Regions from separate parts of the Streptomyces sp. NPDC057302 genome, predicted to be linked through region 1. Evidence: riboswitches for the same ligand, from Rfam matches in the RefSeq annotation. Region 1 holds a riboswitch; the other holds the start of a gene.
The links. Region 1 has a riboswitch for cobalamin ahead of ACFUPX_RS26685 (CbtB-domain containing protein). Riboswitches for the same ligand answer to the same signal wherever they lie in the genome.
Positions count from the first base shown of each region.

Region 2: linked by a shared signal. The riboswitch ahead of ACFUPX_RS36355 (ribonucleoside-diphosphate reductase subunit alpha) and the one ahead of ACFUPX_RS26685 (CbtB-domain containing protein) in region 1 are both predicted to bind cobalamin.

Region 1 covers NZ_JBHUZJ010000043.1:11,764-16,467, forward strand. The annotation lists gene ACFUPX_RS26670 (galactose oxidase-like domain-containing protein) at 1-68, shown strand, start outside; gene ACFUPX_RS26675 (glycoside hydrolase family 6 protein) at 190-1,224, opposite strand; gene ACFUPX_RS26680 (ANTAR domain-containing protein) at 1,386-2,141, shown strand; cobalamin riboswitch at 2,470-2,591, shown strand; gene ACFUPX_RS26685 (CbtB-domain containing protein) at 2,623-2,859, shown strand; gene ACFUPX_RS26690 (CbtA family protein) at 2,880-3,683, shown strand; gene ACFUPX_RS26695 (class F sortase) at 3,664-4,341, opposite strand; gene ACFUPX_RS26700 (hypothetical protein) at 4,357-4,704, opposite strand, start outside.
Region 2 covers NZ_JBHUZJ010000081.1:7,746-12,449, forward strand. The annotation lists gene ACFUPX_RS36335 (carbon starvation CstA family protein) at 1-434, shown strand, start outside; gene ACFUPX_RS36340 (YbdD/YjiX family protein) at 431-628, shown strand; gene ACFUPX_RS36345 (DUF3311 domain-containing protein) at 750-1,019, shown strand; gene mctP (monocarboxylate uptake permease MctP) at 1,016-2,665, shown strand; cobalamin riboswitch at 2,784-2,921, shown strand; gene ACFUPX_RS36355 (ribonucleoside-diphosphate reductase subunit alpha) at 3,055-4,704, shown strand, end outside.

The sequences.
Region 1 (4,704 bases):
GGTACATGCTCTTCGTGACGGACGACCAGGGCACCCCGAGCAAGGCCCAGTGGGTCCACGTGCCGTAGCCCCGTAAGGGGCGCGGGGAGCTGCGCGAGCAACCACGAAAAAGCCGCAGTCGCATCTGCCAGGATCTCGGCAGACGCGACTGCGGCTTTTCGCGCGCCTAGCGCGCAGTTCCCCGCGCCCCTACTGGGACGCCTTCGCCAGGCCCGCGGCGTACTCCGGCCACCACTGGCCCGCCTTGGGCCCACCGCGACAGGTGCCGTCGGACTCACCGGGCCGCTTGACCCACAGATACGCGTCGATCAGCGGGTCGGAGGTCTTCGTGGTCGGCGCCTCGCCGAGCGCACGGCCGGGCGGGTTGCACCAGGTGTCCTTGCCCTTGGTGTACGGCCCGTTGCCGTTGCGCGCGGTGTCGATGACGAACGGCTTGTTGCCGATCTTCGCCGACAGCTTCTTGCCGAACTCCGTGCTGGCCTCGGTCGTCTGGAAGTTGGAGACGTTGACCGAGAAGCCGTCGGCCTGCTCGACGCCCGACCACTTCAGGGGCTCCCAGAGCGAGTCGGGGTTCTTCCAGCCCGCGTTGCCCGCGTCCAGGTACACCTTGGTGTTCTTCAGGGACTTGAGCTTCCCGATGGCGCCCTTGAGAAGGTCGTACCGCTCTTCGTGGAACTCCTCCGGCGTGCAGTTGTCGACCATGTGGAGCACCGCGTCCGGCTCCAGGATGACCGTCGTGTTGCGGTCACCGATGCCCTTCGCCACCTGGTCGATGAAGGTGCGGTAGGCGTTGCCGTCGGCCGCGCCGCCGCCCGAGTACTGGCCGCAGTCGCGGTGCGGGATGTTGTAGAGGACCAACAGGGCGTCCCGGTCGGCCTTCTCGGCGGCCTCGGTGAAGCCGCGCGCCTGGTCCTCCGCGTTCTCCGGGATGATCCACTCCGCGACGGGCTGTTCGGCGATCTTGCGGATCAGCTCGGCGTCGTCCTTCTTCCCGTCCTTCTCGTACGTGGCGACCTGCTTGGCCGCGTTCCCGTCCGGGTTGACCCAGTACGGATCGGTGCCCTTGGGCTGCTGTTTGACGGGCTGCCCCGACGACTCCTCGTTGCCCGAACCGTCATCGGAGGAGCACCCCGACAGCAGCAGCGCCGCCCCCGCGAACGACGCCGCAGCCTTCACCCCCCGGGCCGCGATCCGATGACCGCGGCCGGTGCCTTTGTGGTACATCCACTCCCCCTTGGGTGCACTGTCCGATTCTCAATCCTGACATACGCGCTCACTGCCCACGAGGTCCGCCCGTCGGCTACGAAGACCTGTTGGAGACCTGTTACAGCCGCGCGCCCGGGGGTAGGCGCAGGGCGCGGGGTGGCGCTCACGGGGAGGAGATCATGCGGGATCACACCTCTGAACTACGGCTGGCCGAAGTCCTGGTGGAGACCACGGACACCCTGGACGACGACTTCGATCCGGAGCGCTATCTGAGCCGGGTCGCGGGCCACTGCGTAGAGCTGCTCGACGCCACCGCCGCCGGGGTGATCTTCGACGCCGTCGGCAAGCACTCGGTGGCCGTCGGCGGCCATCCGCAGAAGCTCGCACTCGACCTGCTCGGCGCCCAACACGACGGCGGGCCCTGCGTGGAGAGCCTCGGCTCGGGAAAGCCCGTGCCGCCGATGCGGCTCGCGGCGGCCGAACCCGCCGCGCGCTGGCCGGAGTTCACCGCGCTGGCCCGGCGCCGTGGCATCGGGCTGACCTACGCGGTTCCGCTGCGCCAGCGCGCGACCCTGCTGGGCGCGCTCAACATCTTCGTGCCCGACACCTCCCAGTGCCTGTACAGCGAAGGAGAGTTGGGTCTGGCCCAGGTGATCGCCGACGCCACCGCCGTGGGCCTGCACAATCACCGCGCCTATACGGATTCCCGGGTCCTCGCCACACAGCTCCAGGGCGCTCTGACCAGCCGCATACGCATCGAACAGGCCAAAGGCATACTCGCCGAGCGCTGGCACACGGACATGGATGAGGCCTTTGAGACGCTGCGGCGGTACGCACGCAGAGAACGCCTGGTCATGGACGTGGTCGCCATCGACGTGATCAAGGGTTCGCTCGACGACACGGCGCTGCGCGGCGGTTGGTCCGGATCTCAATGAAGGTCATCCGCAGACCACCACCAGCGACGATCACGGAGAGAAAGCGGATCACGACTTGGCGTCAATCCACCCCTAGGCTCCAGCGCTCATCCGTTCTAGAGTCGACCCAAAGGCCCAAGCCCCCGGCCTGACCGTCCACCCCGCTTCACTGCGGGGTTGGCCACCGAACCTCCCGCGCCGACGCCGGGTTACTCCCGCAGCTCGTGCGCGCGCGGTCGAGGACCAGCCCGGTCGACGGCTCCGGGGGGAGCGGGCCGCCGACCGGGCCGGGTTGTCCCTGAACCGTTGACAGTGTCCATGACCAACTGGGACTCTCCGGGACAACAAGTACATACATAGAGGCGACGGTTGACAGGAACCCGGTGCGATTCCGGGGCGGTCCCGCCACTGTGACCGGACGCCGCCCGGCGTGCGGAAGCCAGGAACTGGGCCGTCGTACTCCTGCTTCGGGGCGTGGAACCCCAGAAGGAGGCTCTACGACATGTCACCGCACACCGCGGCATCAGACACCGCGGCACCGCACACCGACGGCGCGGCGGCCCAGGCCGCCACGGCATCGGCCCGTGACTGGCTCATCGCGTCGGCCGCGGTCATCATCGCGTTCCTCGCGCTCTACGCGGTCTTCATCGACAACGGCTCGCTGATCTCGGCGACCGGCAGTTATCTGCACGAGTTCGCCCACGACGGCAGGCACCTCCTCGGTGCCCCGTGCCACTGACCGGGGACGGACGCGGCGCCGTGCCATCCCCCTCGTCCTCACCCGTCCTGCCCCTGCTCGGCCGTGGTGTGGTGGCGGGAGGAGCGGCGGGCCTCGCGGCCGGTCTCTTCTCCCTGCTGCTCGCCGAGCCGCTGATGGACCGGGCGATCCGCGCGGAGGAGAAGAAGCACGCGCCGGGGGGTGCCGCGGAGCACCACGAGGAGCTGTTCACGCGCTCCACCCAGCACGCGGGCCTGGTGGTCTCCGCGGTCGTCGCCGCTCTGGCCATCGGCGTCCTGTTCGCGGTGGCGTACGCCCTGGTGCACCGCCGCGACCCGTACGCGAACCCGTGGCCGCGCGCCCTGGCCTTCGCGGGAGCCGCGTTCCTCGCCGTCTCCCTGCTGCCCGGTCTGCGCTACCCGGCGAACCCGCCGGGCGTCGGCGACCCGGCCACGGTCGGCGACCGGCAGGCGATGTGGCTGGCGGCCATCGCGATCGGCGTACTCGGCATGTTCCTGGTGCGGCAGGTGTACGTACGCCTGTCGGCCAGATCCGTTCCGGTGCGGCAGATCGCGGCGGCCCTCACGACGGTCGCCGTCCTGGCCGCGCTCTTCCTGCTCCCGGACAACCCCGACCCGGTCCCGGTCGACGCGACGCTCCTGTGGGAGTTCCGCGTCGTGTCCGTCGCCTCGCACGTCCTGCTGTGGGCCGTGTTCGCTGCGGTCTTCGGAGGCCTGGGCCTGCGGGCCGTCCGGGAAGGGGCCGCAAGGGGTGCCACCGTGGGCGCGAGCGCGGCGGGAGTGCCCTCGCGCCCCGGCGTCACCCCTACGGCCCCACCCCGGTGAGGTAGGCGGAGACCACGACGTTCGCCGAGTACGTCTTGCTCGCCCGGTCGAACGTGCCGCCGCAGGTGATCAGGCGGAGTTCGGCGCGGCCCTCCTCATGGGGGCCGTACGCCTTCTTCGCGTCGAAGCGGTCCCGGCTGAGGACCTGGACGTCGTCGACGGTGAACTCCGCGACCGAGCCGTCGTCCCGGGTGACGTGGATCTTCTCGCCGGGCCGCAGGGCGCTGAGGTCGTAGAAGACCGCGGGGCGCGTCTCGGTGTCGACGTGGCCCACGAACAGGGACGTGCCCGCCGCTCCCGGGCGCGTCCCGCCGCCGTACCAGCCGACGGAGCCCGCCTCCTCGAACGACGGCGGGTCGATGGCGCCTTCCTGGTCGAGGCCGCGGGTGATCACGGGCGCCCGCACCTTCAGCGAGGGGACGTCCACGCGCTGCGGCTTTGCGGCGCCCATCGGCTCGTGCGCGTCCGGGAGTTCGACGGCGAACGGGCGGCCCACCGCGGCCACGTCACCGGTCGTGGGCTCCGAGACACCGCCGCGTACGTCGGTGATCTCGCTGCCCCACAGCCAGAGCCCCACGAGCAGCAGCGCCCAGGCGACCCCGGTGAGGAACCGCCCGTGCCCCGCCTGCTGTCCCGCCGGCTTCTCATGTCCCGACACGTCGGCCGCCGCCCGTCACTCGGAGCGGCGGCGGCGGACACTGCGGAACGCCACGGCCACGGCCGCGACACCCGCGAGCACCAGGCCGATCACCGCGTGCGGCGTGCCGGGTCCGGTCTCCTGCTGGGCGTGCGCGGCCAGTTGAGCGGTGCCGCCGCCGCCCGCGCGGACCGGTGACACGGGCTCTCGCCGGTGGCTGCCCACCTGCACGGTGCCCGCGCCCTGGTGGGGGTGGCCGTCGCAGATGACGGTGACGTCGTACGAACCCTCGACGCCGCCCCGGATCGTGGCGGAGCCGTTCAGCGAGTACTTGTCGCCGTCCCTGCCGGTGAGCTTCGCGTCCCCCGTGAAGGCGCCGGACCC
Region 2 (4,704 bases), on a different contig from region 1:
GGGCCTGGATCACCGGCGTTCCGCTGGTCTGGGACGCCACGGTCACGCTCACCGCGAGCTGGCAGAAGGTGTTCTCCAGCGATCCGCGCGTCGGCTTCTTCAAACAGCGCTCGATCTACCAGGACGCGATCGACGACGGAAAGATCCTGCCGCCCGCCAAGTCCATGGACGACATGCACACCGTCGTCACCAACTCCACGGTGGACGGCGTCCTGTCGGCCGCGCTCGCCCTGCTCATCGTCGTCGTGATCGCGGACGCGGCCCGCATCTGCGTGAAGCACGTCCGCGACCCGCGCTCGTCCAGGCTGAGCGAGGCGGAGTACGTCGAGTCGAAGCTGACCGCGCCCGCCGGGCTCATCGCGACCCCGCAGGAGAAGGCGGAACTGGCGGCGGCGAAGACGGAGGCTTCCGACGACGCGCAGGTCCCGTCATGACGTGGGTGCTGCGCGGGCTGCGCTGGGTGCGGTGGTACGCGCGGGAGTTGACCGACGAGTCCGCGTACGACCGTTATGTCGCGCACACGCGCAAGACGCATCCCGGGGCATCCGTGCCCTCCCGGAGGGAGTTCGAGCGAATGCGGACGGACCGGCAGGAGTCCGACCCCCGACAGGGGTTCCGCTGCTGCTGAGCAGGTACGACGAGGGCATCGCGACCCGTCCGGTATCCGGACGGGGGTTCCATAGATCAATCCTCTCGCCTAGATTTCCCGCACGTTAAAGGTGGGATAAGCGAGGGAGCGGAGCCGCGAAGTGTCAGATGCGCCTGAAGTGAGCAGACCGGTGATCACGCCGGTCCGCGTGGTCATTGCCCTCTGTCTCGTCGCGCCGTTCGTGGCGATGCTCTGGGTGGGCTCCTACGCGAAGGTCGAACCGACCTTCATCGGCATCCCGTTCTTCTACTGGTACCAGATGCTGTGGGTGCTCATATCCACCGTTCTCACCATGATCGCCTACAAACTGTGGCAGCGTGACCAGCGCGCCCGCAAGGCCGAGCAGGCCCAGGGGGGTGCGACCCGATGAACGAGCTCGCAGCGGACACGGGCGGCGTCAACGGCATCGCCCTCGCCGTCTTCATCTTCTTCTTCGCCGCCGTCACGGCGATGGGCTTCCTGGCCGCGCGCTGGCGCAAGGCCGAGACCGAGAGCCTGGACGAATGGGGCCTGGGAGGCCGCTCGTTCGGCACCTGGGTCACGTGGTTCCTGCTCGGCGGCGACCTCTACACCGCGTACACCTTCGTCGCCGTCCCGGCGGCGATCTACGCGGCGGGCGCGGCCGGCTTCTTCGCGGTGCCGTACACGATCCTCGTCTACCCGCTGATCTTCACCTTCCTGCCGCGCCTGTGGTCGGTCTCGCACAAGCACGGGTACGTGACGACCTCGGACTTCGTGCGCGGGCGCTTCGGCTCCAAGGGGCTCTCGCTCGCCGTCGCGGTCACCGGCATCCTCGCCACGATGCCGTACATCGCGCTCCAACTGGTCGGCATCCAGGCCGTGCTCGACGTCATGGGCGTCGGCGGCGGTCCGGACACCAACTGGTTCGTCAAGGACCTGCCGCTCCTGATCGCGTTCGCGGTGCTCGCCGCGTACACGTACTCGTCGGGTCTGCGCGCCCCCGCGCTGATCGCGTTCGTGAAGGACGGTCTGATCTACCTCGTGATCGCCGTCGCGATCATCTACATCCCGATCAAGCTCGGCGGCTTCGACGAGATCTTCCAGGCGGCGAACGACAAGTTCTCGTCGGCGAACGAGGCGGCGGGCAAGCCCGTCGCGGGCCTCGCGCCGGGCCACACGGGGCAGTGGACCTACGCCACGCTCGCGCTCGGCTCCGCGCTCGCGCTGTTCATGTACCCGCACTCGATCACGGCGACGCTCTCCTCCAAGAGCCGCAACGTGATCCGCCGCAACACCACGATCCTGCCGCTCTACTCGCTGATGCTGGGCCTGCTGGCGCTGCTCGGCTTCATGGCGATCGCGGCCGGGGTCAAGGTGGAGAACGGGCAGCTGGCGATCCCGCAGCTGTTCGAGACGATGTTCCCGGACTGGTTCACCGGCGTCGCGTTCGCGGCGATCGGCATCGGCGCGCTCGTACCGGCCGCCATCATGTCGATCGCGGCAGCGAATCTCTTCACCAGGAACATCTACAAGGACTTCCTCAAGCCGGACGCGACACCCGCACAGGAGATGAAGATCTCCAAGCTGGTCTCGCTCCTGGTGAAGGTCGGCGCGCTGGCCTTCGTCCTCACCATGGACAAGACGGTCGCGATCAACTTCCAGCTCCTGGGCGGCATCTGGATCCTGCAGACCATGCCCGCACTGGTCGGCGGCCTGTTCACGCGGTGGTTCCACCGGTGGGCGCTGCTCGCGGGCTGGGCGGTCGGCATGGTCTACGGAACGGTCGCCGCGTACGGGGTCGCCTCGCCGACGCAGAAGCACTTCGGCGGCTCGTCCGACGAGATCCCCGGCATCGGCGAGATCGGCTACATCGGCCTCACGGCGTTCGTCCTGAACGTGGTGGTCACCGTGGTCATGACGTTCGTCCTGCGCGCCGTGAAGGCCCCTGACGGCATCGACGAGACCTCTCCCGGGGACTACACCGCGGACGCGGGCGACCCGGGCGTCGTGGAGGACCTGCCGCCGGCCACGGTGGGGGCGCCGGGCGGGCACTGACCCTTCCGCCACGTACGTCCCGCTACGTACGCCACACGGGCCGCCGGAGGAATCCGGCGGCCCGTTCTCATGCACTGCGACGCACCCCGACACAAGATATGGGGCTGCCACTCAGAGCCAGCACAAGATGTATGCTCGTGCTCGCTGTCGCCGCAGGGGAATCCGGTGCAAGTCCGGAACTGTCCCGCAACGGTGTATGAGTACGCATTTGTCGTGCTCTCTAGTCCGAAGACCTGTCGGCAGCGCGCCCGTTCCGACCGGTCCGGGTGCCAACGACGTCCGGGCCTCGTGGAATGGGCTGGTGGACGCGGAGCGCAGCCCTGCCCTGGGCGCCCCCGTGTGTCACTCCTCCCCTCCCCGAGGCTCCGAGCCGAGCGAGGGAGTGCTCCGTGACCATCGCGCCAGCCGAACCTGCGTCAGCGCAGACCACCGACGGTCAGCAGACCGCCGACGGCCCAGGAACCGCGCTGCTGCGTACCCTGACCGACCTCACCGCCGACCTCCCCGACGCCGACCCCGGCAGAGTCGCGGCCGCCGCGCTGCGTGGCCGCTCGGCCAGGGGGGACGCAGAGAGCACAGCGGAGCTGCGGGAGCTGGCGACCGAGGCCGCCGCGGGGCTCATCTCCGAGGACCCGACGTACTCGCAGCTCGCGGCCAGGCTCCTCAGCCTCAGCATCCGTGACGAGGCCGCGTCGCAGGGCGTGCGCTCCTTCTCCGACTCGGTCGCCGTGGGGCACCGCGAGGGCCTGATCGCGGACCGCACCGCCGCGTTCGTCGTCGACCACGCCGAACACCTGGACGCTCTCGTCCAGGACGCCCTCCAGGACGGCGCGGACTTCCGCTTCGGCTACTTCGGCCTGCGCACCCTGCACAGCCGCTATCTGCTTCGCCACCCGATCACCCGGCAGGTCATCGAGACCCCGCAGCACTTCATGCTGCGCGTCGCGAGCGGCCTGGCGGAGGACGGGAGCCTGCGCGCGGTGGACGAAGTCGCCTCCCTGTACCGCCTGATGAGCCGCCTGGACTACCTGCCGTCCTCGCCGACGCTCTTCAACTCCGGCACCCGGCACCCGCAGATGTCCTCCTGCTACCTCCTCGACTCCCCGCTGGACGAGCTGGACTCCATCTACGACCGCTACCACCAGGTCGCGCGCCTCTCCAAGCACGCGGGCGGCATCGGCCTCTCGTACTCCCGCATCCGCGCCCGCGGTTCGCTGATCCGCGGCACGAACGGCCACTCCAACGGCATCGTGCCGTTCCTCAAGACCCTGGACGCCTCCGTCGCCGCCGTGAACCAGGGCGGCCGGCGCAAGGGCGCCGCCGCGGTCTACCTGGAGACGTGGCACTCCGACATCGAGGAGTTCCTGGAGCTGCGCGACAACACGGGCGAGGACCAGCGGCGCACGCACAATCTCAACCTCGCGCACTGGATCCCGGACGAGTTCATGCGCCGGGTCGCCGCGAGCCAGGACTGGTCGCTGTTCTCCCCCGCCGACGTGCCCGAGCTCGTCGACCTGTGGGGCGACGAGTTCGACGCCGCGTACCGCAAGGCCGAGGCCGCCGGGCTCGCCCGCAAGACCATCCCGGCCCGCGACCTGTACGGCCGCATGATGCGCACCCTGGCGCAGACCGGCAACGGCTGGATGACGTTCAAGGACGCCGCCAACCGCACCGCCAACCAGACGGCGGAGCCCGGCCACACGGTCCACTCCTCCAACCTCTGCACGGAGATCCTGGAGGTGACGGACGACGGGGAGACGGCCGTCTGCAACCTGGGTTCGGTGAACCTCGGCGCCTTCGTGGACACCGCCGCGGGTGACATCGACTGGGAGCGGCTCGACGAGACCGTACGCACCGCCGTCACGTTCCTCGACCGCGTGGTCGACATCAACTTCTACCCGACCGAGCAGGCCGGCCGTTCGAACGCCAGGTGGCGTCCGGTGGGCCTGGGCGCGATGGGTCTGCAGGACGTCTTCTTCCAGCTGAAGCTGCCCTTCGACTCCCCTGCCGCGCGCGCCCTCTCGACGCGCATCGCCGAG